Regions from separate parts of the Marinomonas profundi genome, predicted to be linked through region 2. Evidence: predicted binding sites of a transcription regulator. Region 2 holds the regulator's gene; each other region holds the start of a gene.
What was found. The regulator FNR, encoded in region 2, switches genes on or off when oxygen is low (the NO sensors DNR and NnrR bind a similar motif). The targets are predictions, from matches to a motif close to TTGATNTANATCAA.
Positions count from the first base shown of each region.

Region 1: a site for FNR is predicted at 2,625-2,638, ahead of J8N69_RS08895 (cytochrome ubiquinol oxidase subunit I). Genes of this name have one in related genera too.
Region 3: a site for FNR is predicted at 1,835-1,848, ahead of cyoA (ubiquinol oxidase subunit II). Genes of this name have one in related genera too.

Region 1 covers NZ_CP073013.1:1,899,853-1,907,246, reverse strand. Annotated here, with positions in the region: gene J8N69_RS08905 (sigma-54-dependent transcriptional regulator) at 1-564, opposite strand, end outside; gene J8N69_RS08900 (sensor histidine kinase) at 551-2,467, opposite strand; gene J8N69_RS08895 (cytochrome ubiquinol oxidase subunit I) at 2,830-4,284, shown strand; gene cydB (cytochrome d ubiquinol oxidase subunit II) at 4,284-5,294, shown strand; gene J8N69_RS08885 (hypothetical protein) at 5,294-5,431, shown strand; gene J8N69_RS08880 (TRAP transporter permease) at 5,519-7,394, opposite strand, start outside.
Region 2 covers NZ_CP073013.1:3,421,997-3,429,390, forward strand. Annotated here, with positions in the region: gene J8N69_RS15955 (MaoC family dehydratase) at 1-175, shown strand, start outside; gene J8N69_RS15960 (hypothetical protein) at 367-675, shown strand; gene J8N69_RS15965 (CBS domain-containing protein) at 719-1,312, shown strand; gene tusA (sulfurtransferase TusA) at 1,381-1,614, opposite strand; gene J8N69_RS15975 (alpha/beta family hydrolase) at 1,611-2,213, opposite strand; gene hemN (oxygen-independent coproporphyrinogen III oxidase) at 2,426-3,796, shown strand; gene fnr (fumarate/nitrate reduction transcriptional regulator Fnr) at 3,818-4,579, shown strand; gene J8N69_RS15990 (adenine phosphoribosyltransferase) at 4,604-5,146, shown strand; gene J8N69_RS15995 (YfaZ family outer membrane protein) at 5,220-5,786, opposite strand; gene ttcA (tRNA 2-thiocytidine(32) synthetase TtcA) at 5,797-6,636, opposite strand; gene J8N69_RS16005 (SprT family zinc-dependent metalloprotease) at 6,766-7,284, opposite strand; gene J8N69_RS16010 (RecQ family ATP-dependent DNA helicase) at 7,275-7,394, opposite strand, start outside.
Region 3 covers NZ_CP073013.1:1,786,379-1,793,772, reverse strand. Annotated here, with positions in the region: gene cyoB (cytochrome o ubiquinol oxidase subunit I) at 1-571, opposite strand, end outside; gene cyoA (ubiquinol oxidase subunit II) at 571-1,557, opposite strand; gene pdxR (MocR-like pyridoxine biosynthesis transcription factor PdxR) at 2,336-3,805, opposite strand; gene J8N69_RS08385 (pyridoxamine 5'-phosphate oxidase family protein) at 3,911-4,561, shown strand; gene J8N69_RS08380 (alanine/glycine:cation symporter family protein) at 4,834-6,240, shown strand; gene J8N69_RS08375 (DUF2798 domain-containing protein) at 6,340-6,555, opposite strand; gene J8N69_RS08370 (LysR family transcriptional regulator) at 6,650-7,394, shown strand, end outside.

The sequences.
Region 1 (7,394 bases), 1.5 Mb from region 2:
TAAATCATGTAAGGTACGTGAAATCACTTCTTTGCCCGTTCCCGATGGCCCCGTGACCAAGACGCGCACATCGGTCGGCGCGATTCGTTCCACCAGCGCCCTAACCTTTTGCGAACTCATCGAATGACCGATGTAAGCCGACGCCCCTTGAGGAGAATGACTGGCTTGCTTTAACTGGGTCAGCTCTCGTTCCAAGGTGGTTTTAGTGATGGCTCGACGCACCACCACCGCCAACATATCGGGGTCAATTGGCTTGGCAATAAAATCCCAAGCGCCCAATTCAATGGCTTTAAGCGCCAAATCTCGATCCGCATGGCCAGTAATAATAATCACCGGACGACCAGCAAACTCGTCCATCGCGTCCAAGGTCACTTGCGGGTCAAAATGCGGCGGCATAGACAAGTCTAATAACACCAAATCCGCATCAAACGACGTCAAAGCGCTTCGAGCTTCGTCTAAACTACCGGCGGTTTTTACATGATAATCTTGCTTCGCCAACCAACGGCTAGCCAGCTCACGAAAGGCTGGCTCGTCATCGACCAGTAATATTTTATTTTGTGTCATGGAATTCTCTGTTTGAAATCGCAGCGCCAGAAAAATGGCGAGGTAAAATAAGCTCGAAAGTCACCGGCCAAGAAGAATCAACGCTGTGTCTGATTTTGCCACCATGGGCGTCAATAATACGGCGCACAATCGCCAAGCCGAGACCACTACCGCCCGCTCGCTTGGTCACAAAGGGTTGAAACAGCGCCTCGCCATGCAGACTTGGGTCAATTGCCGGTCCGTTGTTATGCACATAAACCACTATCTGCTGCTCTTGTTCTTTGGCTTCAATCAATAATTTGCCATCTGGCGTGTTACGCAAAAAAGACATCGCGTTATCGATGAGGTTAATAAACACCTGTTGCAGGCGTTGCGGGTCGGCCTCCAGCTCAATCGTTTCATCAATATCCAACTCAAACGCCACGCCTTCTGGTTGCGTCTGCGCCAAAATACTGGCCACTAAAGAACGTAATGGCGTGGCGGCCACTTGTAACGTCAAGCCACCGGAATACACTAACATATCGCTCACCAAACGATCGGCGCGCTTGAGTTGAGTTTGAATATGCTGACGCGTCTCGGCTGGCGCATCATAGGCCGCCATGGAAATAATATTCAGCGGATTACGCAGCTCGTGAGCCATCGCCGCAGACAAGCTTCCTAATTCAACAAGATGCTGCTCGTCCAGGCGTTTTCGCTCCGCCACGGCCAACGCCAGCGATCGTTCAAGCAAACCGCAACTGGTCGAAAACAAGGAAGCGAACACTTCTGCCGTCAGACGCATCCCAGGGCTGGCATCTTCCCAGCCGATCAAAACAAAGTGCCAGTCCGAATCTGATCGAGACACTCGTATTGCCAAGGCATCATTTTGCTCCCTTACTGGAAAAGCAGAACGTTGCAATTGAATCGCCACGTTACGTCTTATCTGCAGAGAGAGTAAACGCTCACCAATGGCAATCAGTTGTGGCCAGTCTTGGGCGTCTTTTAATTGCCTTGACCAAGTATCCAATACCGCTTCATTCAACGCAGCACCGGGATAAATAAGACGTGAAAACAAACGGTTCAACGGTTGATAAATCACCGCCGCAACCACCAAAATCAACAGGGAATACAACCACAACTGCCAGCTGGGAACATTCGCTAACGCCTGCAAACCGATGCGCCCAGACACCACACTGATCACCGCGATCACACACAGAATCACCAGCATCATGGCAAGCCAAAGCAAGGCACGATTGGCAAACGCGTTCACCGATAAAATCTGATAACGCACCACGGCATACACCAACAAGAGCAAATAGGTTGGCAGCAATAACATAGGGTAAGGAAACCAGCTAATACCAAAAGAAGGGAAAACAAAGCTCGTTGCTAGCAACAACCCCCAAGCGCCAACACCAAACATGGCAAGAATGGAACGCTTCTTGTTACCAGAATGCCGATACCAACCGAACAACAACACACCATGAGCCAACATACCGACCAAGACGGTATAGACGAGATTCCATGCCCCCGCTTCGGTAAAAATAAAAAAGGAGCGCGTATCCAAGGTACTAATGGCGTCGCCCGCGCCTATCCACCAGCTCTGTAAAACCACCGCGAAACTGGTGAGATAAAACCAAGGCACCGCCTGATATAAGCGCTCTAGCATCGGCTCTTTGACCGAGCCTGAGTTCACAAAACGAATGGCAAAATGTAAGAAAAAAGTCGGCATTAGCGGGTTGGCAAGAATGATGTGAATGCCCATTTCCTCATAGCCTTGAAACAACGCCACATGCCCAAAACACCAAATCGCCATCATGATGGCGAAACCGGCTAAGGCTTGCAGGTCGCTTTGCTTGCGCGCTCGCCACAATAGCCAAACCGCGACCAATACGCCGCACACACTGGTCACCAGCATGGCCACTTCAAACATCAAGGAAAGCGTCAAAATCGTAAACCTCGTTTACACCTAAAAGTGAGAAAATCGTAAACCTTTTTTACACCACAAGCAAAGCTATAATTTTTCCCTTTTAAATCAAATAGATAAATTTCATTAATAGTTGGCCTGTCCTTTGCTCTACTCCCCACCATAACGACAGAAATTTTTGATCTATATCAAACTAACATCAAATTCTAGGAGCGATATTATGAATACTGGCTTTTTAATGACCGAGATCATCACCCTTTTTAGCATGGTAGGTTTGGCGCTATTGCCTCTGCTGGTACAACAAATACGTACGCGCAGCGTTAAGAAACACGCCTAACGCTTTCCCTATTTCTTAACGCTTATTCATTCCTAAGGGAGCCATTATGGACCTCGATGTCGCCATTTTATCTCGCATACAGTTCGCCTTCACGGTGAGCTTTCATATTATTTTCCCCAGCATCACTATTGGTCTGGCGACGCTGATTGCTATTTGGGAAGGCTTATGGCTTAAAACACACAATCCGTATTACTTACAGCTTGCCAAGTTTTGGATCAAACCGTTTGCCATTACATTCGGCATGGGCGTGGTTTCTGGCATCGTCTTGTCCTATGAATTTGGCACCAACTTTTCCAAGTTCTCGGAAATAACCGGCGCCGTTATTGGGCCATTAATGGCCTACGAAGTGCTGACCGCTTTTTTCTTGGAAGCCGGTTTCCTTGGCGTCATGCTATTCGGTTGGCAGCGTGTCGGTCGCAAGCTGCATTTCTTCTCCACCCTGGTTGTCATGATAGGCACTTGGATTTCCGCGTTTTGGATCATAGCGGCCAACTCTTGGATGCAAACCCCAACGGGCCACAAAATTGTTAATGGTAAGTTTGAAGTCGAAAGCTGGATGGAAGTGATCTTCAATCCATCTATGCCCTATCGCTTCACTCACATGGTGGTGGCGTCGTTTATCACCGCGACTTTCGTGGTGGCTGGCATCTGCGCGTATTATTTGTTGAAAAAGAAAAACCTGCCTTTTGCGAAAAAAGGCCTGTCTATGTGCATGTGGTTTGCCTTGGTGCTAACACCACTACAAGCATGGATCGGTGATATGCACGGATTGAACGTTCGTGAACATCAACCAACCAAATTAGCGGCAATGGAAGGCATTTGGCCTGCGCAAGAAGCAAACGTTCCTCTGCTGTTGTTCGCTATGCCGAATATGAAAACCGAGTCGAACGATTATGAAGTCGGTATTCCCAACCTTGGTAGCTTGATTTTAACTCACTCTTGGGATGGCGCTGTGCAAGGCTTAAAAGCCGTACCACCAGAAGACAGACCCAATGTGCCGTTAGTGTTTTGGTCTTTCCGTGTCATGGTGGGTATTGGCTTTGGCATGATGGGCATTGCGGCGCTCGCGCTGTTGCTACGTCGTAAAGATCGCTTATATGAAAACAAAGCCTTTCTGGCTTTGGTGACATTATTTACTCCTATGGGTGTCATTGCGGTACTGGCAGGCTGGTATGTGGTCGAAATCGGTCGTCAGCCCTGGATTGTCTATAACTTGGTGAGAACCTCCGAGATCGTATCACCGCTCCCCCCAGAACGCGTGCTGTTTACCTTGACCCTGTTTGTGATCATTTACAGTCTACTGATTGGTGTTTATCTCTATTTCATGCGTAAGCTGATCAAAAAAGGCCCGCCGTCAATGGAAGCCTTAGAACAACAATTGATTGGTATGAAAGCACCTGGCTATGCATTGGCTTGGGTAAAAACGCTACAAACGAAAGAAACACAATCGACAGAGCAAAAAACAACAGACCATGCAATCAACACACAAGGAGATAAATAATGGACTTGGCGCTTTTTTACTTTCTTGTCTTAGGCTTTGCCATCTTTATGTACGTGTTACTCGATGGCTTCGACCTAGGCATTGGCATTCTCTATCCTTGGTTTAACCAAGAAGGCGAGCGCGATCATCTAATGCGTTCTATCTCACACGTTTGGGATGGCAATGAGACTTGGTTGGTGTTTGGCGGTGTGGTGTTGTTTGCCGCGTTTCCTGCCGCCTATGCGGGCATTGCTTCGACCTTTTATTTGCCCATTATGCTGATGCTGTTTGCCTTGATCTTTCGTGGTGTAGCGTTCGAGTATCGGTTTAAGTCCGATACGTCTCGACCTTATTGGGATTTTGCCTTTAGCGCGGGGTCTTCCATCGCGGCATTTTGCCAAGGCCTGTTACTAGGCTCAATCGTTCAAGGCGTGCCAGTCGGTGTAGACAGTTTGTCCAGCCTACATTGGTTAACGCCCTTTTCTATCCTCACAGGGTTTTCGGTGATGGCAGGGTATGCTCTATTAGCCGCGTGTTATTTGTTTATGAAAAGTCGCGGACGCATTCAAAAACACGCCGCGACACTCGGCAAACGACTTTTGCTGATCACTATTTTTGCCATGGTCATCGTCAGTTTGTGGACAGTGGCGAGCCAAGTAGACATTCGTCAGCGTTGGTTCTCTGGTTTGAATTTCCTCTGGCTATCCCCCTTGCCCATCGTCACCTTGGTGGTCGCAGTTTTAGCGTGGAAAGATTTAAACAATCATTCGGCTGGCGTTGTTCATAATGAAAGTCGACCATTTTGGTACGCTGCAACGCTATTTCTACTGGCCTTTGCCGGCCTTGTCGTGGGGTTATTTCCGTATCTGATTCCAAGACAGCTCACCTTTATGGACGCAGCCTCACCAGACAGCAGCTTGCTCTTTTTACTACCAGGGATCTGCATCTTCGTCCCCTTAATTTGTGCCTATACCTTATGGGGCTATCGTGTCTTTGCTGGCAAGGTGGAAGATTATCAGGAGGGTTACTAATGTCATTTAAAAGCCTAAAAGAAAAAACCGCCAAACTTAAACCATGGCAATGGTTTGGATTGCTTTACATCATTGGCTTTATTGCCATTATTTGTCTTTCCTATGGCATCAAGTTAATGATAACGGGCTTGCCCTAGACGATTTTCATTCCATAAAAAAGCCCCGCATTTTTCAAGTGCAGGGCTTTTTAACAATTGTAGTGAAGAGTAATGAAGCGCTAAGGCTTAGACTTTCGCTGTGTTTAGGGTGTCAGCTCTAGTGCTGTCCATGCTTGCTTTTACCAGCAATGCCGCAAACACCAGCACGCCCAACACACGCGCACTCACCACAAACAAAGACGTATCCGTTGCCGCTGCAGGCCAAGCAATCAGCACCGCGGCAACCACGTACAAGGCACGAGTAAGCCAAGACAAAGGTTCACGCAACCAACCAGAAAAGCCGATACTCATCGATGCTGTTGCCAAGGTCGCAAAAGTAATCGCGGCAATCACGCTGGTCGTCGTGCCAATCAACAAAACGCCCGGCATAGTGACAAACAAGAACGGCACCAAGAGTTTCACAAAGCCTAAGCGCATGGATTCAACAGCGGTCTCATTAGGATCGGCGCCAGAAATAGTGGACGCAGCATAAGCCGCCAAAGCCACTGGAGGTGTGATCGCAGACACCAAACCAAAGTAGAAAATAAACATATGCGCCGATAACGCTTCCATGCCAAGTTGTGTCATCGCAGGGGCAACCAGAACCGCCAGCAACAAATACGCCGCCGAAGTAGGTAAACCCATGCCCAACACAAAAGACGCCAACGCGGTCAGTAATAACACCGCCCATAAGTTGCCATCGCCCAGTTCAATGATCAAACCCGACAGCATTAAGCCCATACCAGTGAGATTCAACACGCCAATGATCACGCCAGCCGCCGCCACGGCTGCGACAATCGGCAAAGTGGAAGACAAGGTTTCCTTACAAGCGGAAATAAGATCGAACACATTAATACGTGTTTCTTTCTTCCAAGGGCAAACCACTAAACCCGCCAGAATCCCCATCACCGCCGCTTGCGTGGGTGACTTGCCCGAAATCATCAAACCAATCAACACCACTAATGGCAGCAAAAGATAACTCTTGGTTCTCAGGGTTCTTAATAACAACTGTAAGCCGGCATCGGTGTCTCTTGCTAAATTAAGACGCCCCGCCTCAAGACGCACCGAGATCATCAGAGCAAAGATGTACAAGAGCGCTGGCACCAAGGCCGCCAATGCCACTTCGGCATACGGAATCCCGATCATTTCCGCCATTAAAAACGCCGCCGCGCCCATTACCGGTGGCATGATTTGCCCAGCGGAAGACGCCGCAGCTTCAATCGCACCCGCCAATTTCGCGCTATAACCAACCCGCTTCATCAATGGAATAGTGAAGGTTCCTGTCGTCACCACGTTGGCCACCGCACTACCGTTAAGCGAACCAAGCAAGGCACTCGACAAGGCGGCAGATAAACCCGGCCCCCCTTGCACTCGCCCCGTCAACCCCCGCGCGATATCAACAAAGACTTCGCCCGTGCCAATCTTGGTTAAGATGGCACCAAACAAACCGAAGAGGAAAATATACTCAACAGCAACGCCCATGGGCACACCATAAACGCCTTCTGTGGAGAGCATCAAAGTAGACGTCAAACGGCTAAGATCATAGCCTCCATGGCCATATTTTCCAGGAATCACATCCCCAAAACAGGCATACAAAAAAGCCAGCGCCATTAAAATAATGAGGGCTCGACCCACCGCAATGCGCACAAAAACAAACACCACCACCATTAACGCCATAAAGATCCATCGGTCTTGCTCAACCGACATGGCGCCACGCATGACAATATCAATGTAGTGATGCCACAAATAAGGCCCCGGAATGAGCGCAATCAAAGCCAATAAATAAAACACAGCGCGGCCGATGACGCTTTTATATCTCAGTGCATAGAGCAACATGGCGGCCGCGGCGACCAAGGAGAAAAACGACGATCTCAATAGTAACGCCGTAATGCCGCCATAATAGGCACCGTAAAGTACAAGACCGGCGATTCCAGCGGCGATCACACTAAACAATAAAGAAAGG
Region 2 (7,394 bases):
TCTAGAGCAAACACTGAAGTTTCGCGCTCCCGTTTTTATTGGGCAAGAAGTAGTGACGACAGTAACGGTTACGGACATTAATGAACGCCGTCGCCGCGCAACATTAAAAACAGTGTGTGAATGTGACGGAAAAGTGGTGGTAACCGGTGAAGCCACTATTATGTTACCCGCCTAAAGCGACATGCTCTCAATAACCCCTAAAAAGGTGCGCGCCCTCTTTCTCTATGACTTCGCGCCTTTTTTGGTCACAAATTGCCTGATCGTGTAAAAAACACTATTTTGTTAAAAAAGACTGGGATTTATAGAATGGCAGGCTTATATTTAATAAGTACAAATTACTAAGTGTAAAATACTTTAGGTGCCTAGGTGAAAATTCAATTACTCATGATCATTGCTCTGATTGCATCGTCTTTACTGACGATTTCTCAGCGCGCTAATGCTCAAGAAGTAACGAAATTTCGCTGGTTAGAACCTACCGTAGATCAAAGATACTGCGAAGTCGCTGTCCCAGATCAAGACAAGAGTTCAGACAGCAGTAATCACATTGGCCCTCATGCGTTTTTATTATCCCCCGCTAAACTGTTTGTCCCCTCTTTAAATGATTATCAACGCCAGCCACAAAATAAGGTTGTTGGTAACGCAAACCCAAGAGCACCACCGTTTTCGCTGATATAACCACCCTCTGTTCTATTTATTTTATTTTTATTGGGGTTCTATTATGAAAACACTTACTTATGTTTCTACAAAAGATGTTACCGATCTTACTTGGCCGATTACTACCGCGAATGTAAATCTTTATTCTCCTGCTTTGTCTGTTTTTACTGATTTTCAGAAAGCCGGCCCTAGGGTGATTGAATCCAGCACTCGCGCTGATGAATTGGTCTTGCTGATGAAAAAAGAGCATGTTCGCATGAAAGTCGTGGTCGATGCGGAGAATCATTTTATTGGTGTCGTTAGCCTTGAAGATTTGTCCGAAGATGTGTTTATTAAGCAGGTTGCAAACGGTTTCCAGCGCTCAGAGTTAATGGTGGCTGACTTGATGAGAGCAAAAGAAGCACTGCTTGCCTTGTCTTACACATCGCTTAAAAACTCAGACATTGAATCCTTGCTTTTTAGTCAGCGAAACAACCAGTTTCAGCACTTATTAGTGATTGATGAAGACACAAAGGCAATACGTGGATTAATTTCATCAAACGACGTCGCTCGTCAACTGAGATTGGATATCGATGTCGGCTTTTCGAACTTTGAGCAGATCTACCACAGCGCAATTCTTGGACAAAAGGATCAAGCCAAAAAGCTGAAAGTAGCGTGATTCTCTCAAATTTTTCTTAACTAAACCCCCTGGCTCTTAACTATTTTAAGGGCTGGGGATTTTTTTGGTTATGAGTCTTTCTTTTCTATCCAGTACGTATAAATATCCCCTTCTTGCTGTTGATCTAGCAATTTATGCCCCAGAAACTGGCAAAATTTTGGGATGTCTCGCGTTGTTGATGGGTCTGTCGCGACGACTTTTAAAACTTCTTTTGCCGTGAGTTTTCGCATTTCTACATGCAGCATCATTACAGGTTCAGGGCAAAGTAAGCCCTTGGCATCAAGCTGTGCTTGGTGATTCATGGTATTTCTCTTCGTTGTATGTTGTTGACTAGCCAGTGTTGGGTGGCAATGGCCACCTCATTAATGGTATCTGCTAGGTTCTTATTATATTTTTTTAATACCTTAAAGTCATGATCCGCCCCATCGACCCAGATTATATCAATGTTTTCTGGCAGCGTTTGCTGATTAACCCAGTCTTGGTTTCCTAATGAATCTCTTGTTCCTTGAATAATCAAACAAGGAACTTGTAGATCAGCAAGAAAAGACAATCTGTTTTTCTCCGGCTTACCCGCAGGGTAAAAAGGAAATCCAAAACAAACAATCGCTTTTACCATAGGTAAATGAGATAGCTGTGTCGCCACTCTTCCTCCCATTGATTTTCCGGCCACAATACAGGCTTCTTCATGTTCAACATAATGGCGATATTCTGGAATAAGCGTATCGAACTTCGGTGGTGGTCGTTTTTTTGCTGAGCGCTCTTGTTCTTGCATATAGGAAAACGTAACAGGGATCACCGCCTGCTGCCTTTGCCGTGAAATGGCCGCCGCAAGTTGCGTCAAAAAATCATTGTTATGGCCAGCGCCAGCGCCGTGAGCTAGGTAAAAAGCAAGAGAGGTCATTATTAGCGATACGATGTTAAAAAGATGACACTATTAAAGCAGATTCGCTCAGACGTTAGAACCTGATCAGGGCGCTTTTCCATCAACCTTGGCGTGATGAACCCCAATCAAAGGGGTTATTTGATCTCAGTGTGATATCCCTTGATCTGGATCAGAAAGTGCCGATCCTCTAGGGGGTAAACTGCTATTAGAAATTTTAATAGGAAGACATCATGATCTGGGATTCTGAACTGATTAGTAAGTACGATTTATCAGGGCCACGTTACACCTCCTACCCAACGGCGCCGCAATTTGATTCGACTATCAGTAAAATTGCTTTGGTTGATAAAATGCTGATGCCCTCCAAATCACCGCTCAGCTTGTATTTCCACATCCCATTTTGCGCTCATCTTTGCTATTACTGTGCATGCAACAAAATAGTGACTAAACAGTATGGCAAAGGCGCCGAATACGTTGAGTTATTAGGCGAAGAAATGAGATTGCGCAGTTTGATGTTAGATCATACAAGGAAGGTGACACAGCTGCACTTTGGTGGTGGCACTCCAACTTTTCTTACCGAGGATTTGATCGAAAGCCTGTTTGGCACGATTAAGCAGTATTTTAATCTCGTTAATGATGGGAGCCAAGACTACAGCATTGAAATTGATCCTAGGGAAATCAGCCATTCTAAACTGGCTTTGTTGACCGCAATGGGAATAAATAGAATTAGCATCGGCATTCAAGACTTTGATGCTGGCGTGCAGAAAGCGATACACCGAATTCAGCCCATTAATCTTGTTGCCGATCTTGTGTCTTATGCGCGAGAACTGAATATAAATTCGATTAATTTTGATTTGATTTACGGCCTACCGAACCAATCTCTGGGCGGTTTTCGAAGTACCTTAGAGAAGGTGGTTGAATTATCACCTGAGCGCATTTCACTGTTTAATTACGCACATCTGCCAGAACGTTTTCGAGCCCAAAAACGCATCCTTGAGACAAGTTTGCCAACCTCTAGTTTGAAGCTTGATTTGCTGAAAATGAGCATTGAATATTTAGTCAATGCAGGCTATCAATACATTGGCATGGATCATTTTGCCAAACCCAATGACAGCCTGTTTCAAGCCCAAAAAAATGGTCAATTACAACGCAATTTCCAAGGCTACACCACACATGCGGATACCGACTTAGTTGCTTTTGGCGTGTCGGCAATCAGTAATTTAAACGGGGTTTATATCCAAAATCACACGGATTTACCTTTGTTCAGACGCTGTATTGAAAAAGGCCAACTTGCCATTGCAAAGGGGTATATTAGCAACATTGATGATAAGATTCGCCATCAAGTGATTATGACACTTATCTCTCAGTTTGAGCTAAATACTGCCATTATCGAGCACTCATACGGGATTCGATTCTTTGATTATTTCTCACAGGAAGTAGACAATCTAATGCCGATGATCGAAGATGGTATACTAGAAATTCATAATGATGGACTGCAGGTCAGTATTAAAGTGACAGAGCGTGGTAGATTACTCATTCGTTGTGTTTGTATGGTTTTCGATAAGTATCTAAATGGCGCCATAGAATATTCAAAAGTTATATAGATCAAGATCAGGGAGATTTACATGTCAATGACACACGCACACTCACGATTTAACAGTACACTCACCTCGCAATGTCAAAGTTGTAGCTTGAGCGCCCTCTGTCTTCCCATTGCCTTAGCGGATGAAGACATCAATAAGTTAGATCAAATTATTGAGCGAAAAAAACCGCTGAAAAAAGGCGAGTTTTTATTCCGCCAAGGAGACGTATTTGATTCTGTCTTTGCGGTTCGTTCTGGCACGTTAAAAACGTTTAATATTACCTCGTACGGAGAAGAGCAAATAACCGGTTTCTATTGCCCAAGTGAATTGGTGGGGCTCAGCGGTATTGACTCTAATGCCTACCCGGTATCAGCAAAAGCGCTAGAAACAACCACAGTATGTGAAATCCCTTTTAGCCGATTAGAAGAATTATCAGCCCAAATTCCTTCTATGCGACATCAGCTGTTTAAAGTGATGAGCCGGAAAATATCCGATGATCAGCAAATGATGGTGTTGCTGGGGAAAAAGAACGCCGATGAGAAAGTGGCGTCTTTTTTACTTAACCTCTCTAATCGCTTTAAAAGACGAGGCTACTCAGCCAGTGCTTTTCGGCTTTCAATGTCACGCGGTGAAATGGGCAACTACCTAGGCCTAGCGGTTGAAACGGTAAGCCGAGTGATTACTCGTTTTCAAAAAAATGAACTGATCCACGTAGATGGTAAGGAAATTGAAATAATCGATTTCCCTGAAATACAAAAACTCGTTGGGGTTGCGAATGATTGTGGTAAAATCACGCCTATTTGATTGATAAATTAAGGCGATACCAACATGCTGTACGACGATTTTTACGTTAAGTCACTGATTCAAACGATAGAAGACTGGCCAAAACAAGGCATTAGCTTTCGAGACATTACGCCTATTTTCAGTGATCCTAAAGGTATGAGAATGGTAGTTGATGCGTATGTGCATCGCTATATTGCTAGTGATATTACACACATCGCCTGCATCGATGCGCGTGGTTTTTTAATTGCAGCGGTGCTGGCCTATGAGCTGCAAAAGCCTCTTATCTTGGTGCGTAAAAAAGGCAAACTTCCTGGTAAAACCATTTCACAAAAATACGCTTTAGAGTACGGCGAAGCAGAACTAGAAATTCAAGAAGGCGCCGTTAAGCAAGGCGACGAAGTGCTATTATTTGATGATTTGATTGCAACGGGTGGCACTCTCTTTGCCGCCATAAAACTGTTGACTAAGCAAGGAGCAAACATCAAAGAAGTGGCCGCCATTATTGACCTTCCTGATCTTGGTGGTAGCCAAAAACTAAGGGATAGCGACGTGCCTGTCTTTAGTCTTTGCGCCTATGACGGTGATTGATTAGTATCAGTGAAGAAAACTAAAAAAGGTGGCCTGAGCCACCTTTTTTGTTGATCAAAACGATAGTCTTGCTTTAAAAATCGACCGTCGCACCGACAGAAAGACCTTTATCAATTTCTTTACGGCTATTGTCGTCATAAACTGTCACTGTTCTACCATAACGAACAAACGCACGCGCATTGCGCATTGTCATGTACTCAAGACGAATATCATAGGTATACATGTGGTCTAAGTTTGATATCGCCAATACTTCCGGGGAATAGTATGCAGAACCATAAATACTAAGGCGATTGGCTTGTTGTAGGGTGTATCGGTACCAACCACCTAAAGCAAGAGCAACAGATAAGTCGTCATTATCATTGTCTAAATCGGCATCGATAGCGTACAAACGAATCCCAAGGCCAACTTGCAGCGGTCCGCTAGTGTCTGAGTCTTCAACGGTAACGCCAATATGTGCGGTTGACGTATTGGCCTCATCATTATGTGTAATGCCACTGTTAATGCCGAACGACCCCATGTTTAAATTAATATCACCTTGCACCGTATTATTGGTTAAGCTAACGCCAGCAGTGGACGCGTTGACGATAGAAGACCCTAGAATGCCGGCGGTTAATAGTAGTGCTTTATGTGTCAGGTTCATGTCTATTTTCCTATAATGAAATTATATTTAGTCGGTCAAAGGCGGCAGGCGACTGCTTCAACCCTTTAAAATCAAATAGTGTTGCGTCTGCCAAATGAGATGGCACTACGTTTCGAATAGCAGAGAACATGGTTTCTGTTCTGCCAGGGAATTCTTTTTCCCATTTATGTAGCATGTCTTTGACAACTTGTCTTTGTAGGTTTTCTTGCGAACCACAAAGGTTACAAGGAATAATGGGGTATTCTTTCATCAAAGCAAACTCTTCAATGTCTGATTCTTTGCAATACGCCAAAGGCCGAATAACCACATGCTTACCATCATCGCTCAACAGTTTTGGTGGCATAGATTTTAACTTTCCGCCAAAAAACATGTTTAAAAATAACGTTTCAAGAATGTCATCTCGGTGATGGCCAAGGGCAATTTTGGTTGCGCCAATTTCCTCAGCAAAGCCATACAGAGAGCCACGGCGTAAACGAGAGCATAAACCACAGGTGGTTTTCCCTTCAGGTACGATCTCTTTTACTATGCTGTAGGTATCGCGCTCTAAAATATGAAAGTCTACACCGAGTTCTTCTAAATAAGCCGGCAAAATATGCTCAGGAAAACCTGGCTGCTTCTGATCTAGATTAACGGCAACGATGCTAAATTGAATCGGTGCACTGGCTTGTAGATTAAGCAAAATCTCAAGCATGGTATAAGAGTCTTTCCCACCCGATAAACAGACCATTACTTTATCGCCATCTTCAATCATATTGAAGTCAGCAATGGCTTGGCCTGTTAATCTACGAAGGCGTTTTTGGAGCTTGTTGAGCTCTAATTTTTCTTTAGGTCGAGTCGATAAATCCATCATAAATACGCTATAAACAAAACGCGCTTATAGTACTATAAGGATAAAAGTATCGCATCAAAAATGGATGATTTAAGCGTAATCCGTACGGAAAATTACTATTTTTGTGCTTTTTTAGCCTTTAATTGAACATTAAGGCGTCATGAATTGTAAGCTCGAGCGACACTTTTTACAGACATACTCAGTCCCCCGCTGTGCTCTGGTGTGGCGCTGTTTGGTAAATTGATGTTTTTGGCAAGCACAGCGGTACTCATAATTGTGTTTTTGTGGCGGCACATCAAAAGTATGCGTCCTGCTTGGCCTAATGCCATAGACCCTGAACATCACAGCCTGCCACTCTTTGCCATGCGGTTTAACCGAATTGCCATAGATTTGGAAAACAATGATGTGCGCGACTTCATGGGGAACGACCGTGCTAAGAAATTCCACAGAGTCTTGCAAATACATAAAGTAGTTAAAGCGGAGTTCGTTTTTTTGTAGGTGTGCGGTGCCAGCGGCTCGTCCTCTTTGCTTAAAGTTACAGGATGAGCGCTTAAATCTAGTGCCGAAAAAAGTGTCCGCTTGGCTAAAGCACTGATTGACTTGATCGACAATAATACTGAGCGGATCGGCTTCATCATTCAATGCCGTTTCACTTGACGTTAAGAGCATGCAGTACTGACCTCTTTTAAATCAACCTCGTGAATAAGCTTCATTAAGGGATCGGCAAAGTCAGCTAAGCCTTCTTTTGACAGCCCAGTCAAGCGGCTTAATGACGCGAG
Region 3 (7,394 bases), 1.6 Mb from region 2:
AGTCTACCCCAACGCCTGGACTGTATTCCAAACCAGACAATGGTGGATACGCTACCCAACCCGTCATAGCAAATTCACCAAGGCCTAAGGAAATGTTGACTAATACCGCACCAGAAACAGCAAGCCAGAAGCTTAAGTTGTTCAAGAACGGGAATGCAACGTCACGAGCACCAATCTGTAAAGGCACCACGATATTCATCAAACCAATCATAAATGGCATAGCCATGAAGATGATCATGATCACACCGTGAGCGGTAAAGATTTGGTCGTAGTGACTTGGAGGCAAATAGCCAGGATCACCGTTCGTGGCGAGTGCAAGTTGCAAACGCATCATGATGGCATCAGCGAAGCCACGAATAAGCATTACGAGTGCCAGTACGATGTACATTACACCCAGACGTTTGTGGTCAACGGACGTTAACCAGTCATTCCAGAGTACACCAAGTAAGTTGTTTTTTATCACTAGGAAGGCAACAACAAACGCCGCAACCGCTACCACGCACAAAGTCGTGATAACAATCGGGTCGTATGGAAGCGCGTCCCAAGATAATTTGCCTAAGAGTGCAGACATTATTTTTCAGCCTCCGTATGCATATCATGCGATGAGTGTTGAGACTCCTCATGAATCATTTTAGAATCAAAAACAGTTCCTTTAAGCAACTCAACCTTGCCGTGATCTTTCATAAACTTCATAACATTGTCCATGAAAATGCTTGATTTAATAGAGTTGTAGTATTGAACTGGCGTAGGTTCAATGTGATGAGCATCTAGATCAAATTCAGCAAGCGCCTCATAGGAAGCCTGATCCAGTACGCCATTGTTAATGGCGCCCTCTATGGATTGTGCTTTCACACCTTCAACCCAAGCTTCAAAATCTGCTTCTGTTTCTGTCGCAATGGCTTTGAACTTCATACCAGTGAAACCAGCACCACTGTAGTTTGCCGAAATACCATCAAATGTGCCTGGTTCATTCGCAATCAAATGTAGCTTGGTCACCATGCCTGCCATTGAGTAAATTTGACTACCCAATTGAGGTATGAAGAACGAATTCATTGTGCCTTCAGATGAAATCTGGAAAGCAACAGGAACGTTTGCTGGGAATCTCAGCTCGTTCACAGAAGCAATACCAAGATCCGGATAGATAAATAACCACTTCCAGTTCATTGAAATGACCTGAACGTTGATATGATCTTTATCCGATTTCAACGGCTTATAAGGATCTAGTGCATGAGTGGATTTCCATGTAATCACACCAAGAATGATGACGATGACAATTGGAATAGCCCATACTATGATTTCAATTTTTGTGGAGTGGGACCACTTCGGTTCGTAGATTTCGTCACGACCTTCACGGTATTTCCAAGCGAAATACAGTGTCATGAAAATGACAGGAATCACAACAAGCAGCATCAGCAAAGTCGCAACAATAATTAGTTGCTTCTCTTCAATACCAATTTGCCCTTTAGGATCGAGCACACCACCCTGACAACCGGCGAGCAAGCCCACCATTAGCGCCAAAGCGACTTTACTTAGGATACGAGTTAACAAGAGAATCATCCTCTAACCCTTATGTTCACAAAACTGCTACCTAAGATCAGGTAACAGAACGAAAATCCGGCTAATGCCGGGTATTTCAGTAAAGATCACCATACTGAGAACAGCACAAAAACCATTACTAAGTTAATACTATTAACGCAGTAATGATTTTTTTGGATCACCTAATCTGAAAAAGGGAGCTCTACATCTCAACATGCGTCGGGCCTCAGCACGACTAGATTGCTCATTAGGAGCAAACACATGAACTAAAGAGAAGGCCAATATCTGGCGAGCAGGGTTGATATTGGTCATAACGGACCAATAACTAACCAATAATAGGGTGGTAAAAACGAGGCTAAGAGGTAGCCCCGTCTTAATAATAGGGTCGACACTGATAACGCCTAGGCTATCAACAGAGGAAGGAGCGGCAGTAAATACAAAGAAACATAGGCAAAGGCAAGACACAGCAATCACAGGGCGTAAGGAATCCGCCAAGACGCTGGATACTGAATGCATACAATGATGCAAAATGTCTTGAAAATTGTTCAATTTATCCATCCAATCCATAAAAACAAAAGTGTAGATGCCGTTTTTACTCGCTTCATACGAATTTACGTAGGCGAAATATAGCAAAATTTAAGCAACCACACAAAGCGTAGTTTAGCCTTTGTTCTTCTTTGCTTCACTGTCTTTTTATAAAAATTCACATTCTAAGCATAAGGAAATCCCTGATTTTTACTCTCATCCCAAAGAGTAACGCCCTTATAAGACGGTTTCCTTACAATGTGTAGATTGTACCTTACCCCAGTTTTTTCTCAAACCAATGTTCCAATGCGACAACAATGTGCACCATAGTTTCTTCTTTAGCACCACTAAAGCCCAATAAGAACCCCATGTGTGTAGCACAAGAAGCGTCATTATAATGTGCAGACAGAGGCGAAAGCTCAATACCTATTTGCGCGAGATCTAACGCTATGCGTTGATCCAATGCCATATCAGACGACAGCGCCAACACAATGGACGGTTTAAGCGTTATTAATATATGCATCCCCCCTCGCGGCTTTCTCCATTCAAACCAAGAGGTGAATCGTCTATCTAATTGCAAGATTAAGAAATCCCGCTTCAATCGATAATGTCGACGCATCTTATTTACATGACGGTCAAAGTTCCCTTGTTGCATAAAATCAGCCACCGCAGGCTGTATTGGCAAAGACGCAGATGTCCCCAGAACGCTCTGACTTTTATGCAATGTCACAACATGCCTTGTCGGTGCGACAATAAAACCAAGTCGCAAGCCACGAAACAACACTTTAGAAAAACTCCCCACAAAGAACACACGATCACGAGCCTGTTCATGCACGCTCGCCGTTTGCATAAAAGGCACATTGCTGCGACCTTGATAAACAAACTCATTGTCATAATCGTCTTCTACCAACCACCAGCTTGGCGAATCATGCTGTAAGGCTTGCAACCATTGCTGCCGTCGAACCGCACTCATGCTTGCCCCAAGAGGGTATTGCCGATTCGGTGTAACAATCGCCACATTCGAAATGTGTGCACTATCAGGCAAACACGGCCCATCTTCATCAATTAAAAGTGTACCGACTTTTTTTGTGCGGGAAGAAATCGTCTCACGGATAGGCGGATATGTCGGCTCCTCTAACCACCACTTCATTGCCGAATCTCCAGAATCACCCAATGACGTAATCGCATGTTGTAATAAAAGCAACGAATCCCGACTACCAGCCGTGACAATAATTTGCTCTGCAGAGCATTCAAGGCCACGCACGCGATACAAATAGTCGACTATCGCTGCTTTTAAATCCGGGTAACCTGTTGCATAACCGCCTTCCAACACAGTCATGTCAGGATTAAGCCAGCTACGTCGCATACTTGCCGCCCATTCCTTGGTAGGAAAAACAGACACATCCACGCCTGCGTCAAATGCCAAGGGCATCTGCTTTATATCACTCACTGAAGTGGAAGGGTGTTTCGTTGAACGATGACTCACCATGGGCAAGGCTGCAACAAACACACCGCGTTTTTCTTCACTGGTTAAAATGCCTTCGGCAATTAACTGATCATAAGCCCGCGACGTAGTACTTCGTGAAACGCCTAGTGATCCCGCCAGAAAACGCGAGGAGGGAAGTTTGTCACCAACAAACAATTCACCCGACACTATGCCTTGCTGTATCTGTTCCACCAATTGTTGGTAATAAGGCGCCCCGTCCTCTAAAGAGAAACGTAAACTGGCGATGGCATGCTTCATATCTGGCCTGCTAATTTATCCTAATTCTGGCTATTTTTATAAAAGCCAGATTCTTCTAAAGTCTTGTTATAGCCAATCACTTATTAAGACACAAGGAGATAATTCGTGAGCCAGTCACTAGAAGAAACGGCATTAAGCAAGGTCAAGCGTGGGCCAAATCGTGCCTCTTACGACAAAGACATCGCGCTCCATATTATTGATTCATCGCTGATGTGCCATGTAGGACAAACTAAAGATGGTCAAGTCTTTGTTACTCCCACTTGCCACTGGCGCGATGGTGACTATTTGTATTGGCACGGCCACTCGAAGGCTCGAAATGTCAAAGGGCCCATTGATGCACAGGAGAAAGTCTGTATCAATATCTCCCAGCTCGATGGTTTGGTGATGGCGCGCTCAGCATTCCACCATTCTGTGAACTATCGCTCAGTGACGTTATTTGGTGTGCCTGAACGGGTCGAAGAGAAAGAAGAGAAAGTCCGTCAATTTAAGATTTTCTTAGAAAAAGTCAGCCCAGGTCGCTGGGACGAACTACGTCCAGTCAACGATCAAGAAATCAAAGCCACCGGCTTAGTTCGCATTAAAATCGAAGAAGCCTCGGTAAAAATGCGTGCCGAACCACCTATTGATGATCCAGCCGATAAAGACTGGCCCGTATGGGCGGGCGTTATTCCTTTAGAAAAACAGTGGGGTGAGGTGGAGCAGGATCCAATTCAAACAGCGATTTTACCTTTCCCAACCAGCCCAAGTGCGTTCTAAACATAAACACATTTATTCACCAGCGAGATAAAGTCTTTTTCCAGATCTTTGTCTCGCATTCCCTCCAAGAGCCACAAATCACCTTTTATGCACTTTTTATGTGCGTGGAAATGGTTTTTTTCTTGCGGTTTTCCATAAAATCGCTACCCTTGCACACTTTTTTAAGCTTCTGCGCGTTTCTTAGAGTGCCTTTTTTACCCAAAAATACATCTCTAACATTCAACCCACGAACAATAAAGCGATAATCCTATCGAATAAAGGGAGTGCCCTACATGGCAGCCATCATAGATTTTTTAAATACTATTTTCTGGAATTACATCCTCATCTACGGACTACTAGCCGTAGGCGTATATTTCACCTTACGCCTAGGTTTTATTCAGATCCATCGTTTTCCGGAATTCATTCGAACGGTTCTTAAAGCTCCACAATCCGATCGTGGCGGTATTTCTCCTTTCCAAGCACTTTGTACTAGCCTCGCTTCTCGTGTCGGAACCGGCAACATGACAGGTGTGGCTGTCGCATTATATTTGGGTGGCCCAGGCGCTATTTTTTGGATGTGGATCGTCGCTATTATTGGTATGGCCACCGCTTACGCGGAAAGCACTTTAGCGCAACTCTATAAAGTACGTGATCAGAATGGTCAATTGCGTGGTGGTCCGGCGTTTTACATCAGTAAAGGTTTAAAAGCACCTTGGGCTGGCGCAGTATTTTCTCTAGCACTGATATTAGCGTTTGGTTTGGTTTTCAACGCGGTGCAAGCAAACTCAATTGCTGGCGCAATGGAAGGTGCGTTTGGTATCGACACTAGTATCACTGGCATCATTATCATGCTGTTGGCGGCGATTGTCATCTTCGGCGGTATCAAAAAAATCGCACGCTTTGCTGAAATTGTTGTGCCATTCATGGCAGCTTTGTATCTACTATTAGCTTTATACGTTATTTTCACCAACATCTCCGATGTACCAGCAGCCTTCGCGTTAATTTTCAAAAGCGCATTTGGTATTGAGCAAGCCGCTGGCGGCGTTTTGGGTGCCATGCTAAACGGTATAAAACGTGGTTTATTTTCTAACGAAGCGGGTATGGGCTCTGCGCCCAATATCGCTGCAGTGGCGACACCAAACCCTCATCATCCTGCGTCTCAAGGTATGGTTCAGTCCCTTGGTGTCTTCATTGATACTTTGCTAATTTGTACAGCAACCGCCTTAATGATCCTACTGTCAGGTGCCTTGGGTAACGGCCAAACCGGTATCGCTTTGACGCAAACAGCTCTTACAACTCACATCGGTAGCGCGGGTCAATACTTTGTGGCGATTGCGATCTTCTTCTTTGCGTTTACGTCCATCATTGGTAACTACAGTTACGCTGAAAATGCACTGACTTACCTAAAATGGGCAAATAAGCCTGGTATTTTCATTCTTCGCATCTTAGCACTGGGCATGATTCCTTGGGGCGCCTATGAAAGTGTGGCTATGGTCTTTAATGCCGCAGACGCAGCGATGGGACTAATGGCGACAATCAACCTGATTGCCATCATGATGTTATCTGGTTTGGTGGTGAAATTAACCAAAGACTATTTCACGCAATTGAAAACTCACACTCCAGTCTTCAACTCCGAAGACTTCCCAGAAGTTCGTGACGATATCGATCTAACCGTATGGGATGAAAAACCAAGCAAATAAGCCGTTATTGCCAGCTCATAACACGTTTTCCAAAAAACCCGCTGCACATCAGCGGGTTCTCTTTTGGCAATCAAGACTCTTTCAAGCTCTTCGCAAAAACTAAAATTTCACTGCCAATTTATGCGCTAAGCCATGTAAGAATGGGCCAGCGATAAAAGAAATAAGGCCAGCAGCTGGCCATGCCAATACCCAAGCATGCATCCAAAAGGACACAAAATCTGGGTGCAGTCCAATGTTCACGTAAGTAATCCACGCAGACATCATCAACGACAAGGTAAACGACATTAATACCGCAAAAATAATTCTGTGTTTCATTTTTCTCTCCTGATGAACTTATGTGTTCATGCTAGCAAACATCTTTATTTGTAAATATACTGATTTTTTAAAATCAAATTTACAAAAATGCAAAATGATTGATGATCTAAAGATTTTTATCACCGCGGCCAATAAAAATAGCCTGACCGCTGCGGCTCAGCATCTCGATATGACCATCGCTACTGTGTCGCGTCGTATCAGTGCGCTTGAGCAAAAACTCGGCTGCGAGCTATTACATCGCTCAACAAAAGGTCTAACGCTGACGCCAATAGGGGAAAGCTACTATCAAGAATGCGCCGAATTTATCGATGCGCTAGACCAACGCATATCCAATCTCGATCAAACCTTGAACAGCCTAAAAGGCGAGTTAAAAATATTGGCACCTGTCAATTTAGGCAGTGGGCCTCTAGATGGATTTTGGCGCGACTTTGTTCAACAATACCCAGAGATTGAATTAAATATCGAACTGAGCAACACAGTGCAAGACATAAGAGATACTCGCGCCGACATTGCTTTGCGCTCAGGAACGCTGCCGAGTTCATCACTTATTCAAAAAAAACTGGGGCACATTGAGCCCATTTTAGTGGCATCACCCAACATAACGTTTCCGCTGCCAGAATCGATAGACGACTTACAGCAAGCTCCAAGTATCGCGTCTAATATGTTTGCCGATTGGTTATTAATGAATAGCCAAAGTGAGCTTCATCCACTAAACAAAGAACACAGGCATATTAGCAACGACATGAATGTCACCCTCAACCTAGCCAAAGCAGGCGCAGGCATTGCTTTAATGCCCATGAGCATGGTTATACACGCCCTTGAAGCAGGCGAACTAGTTC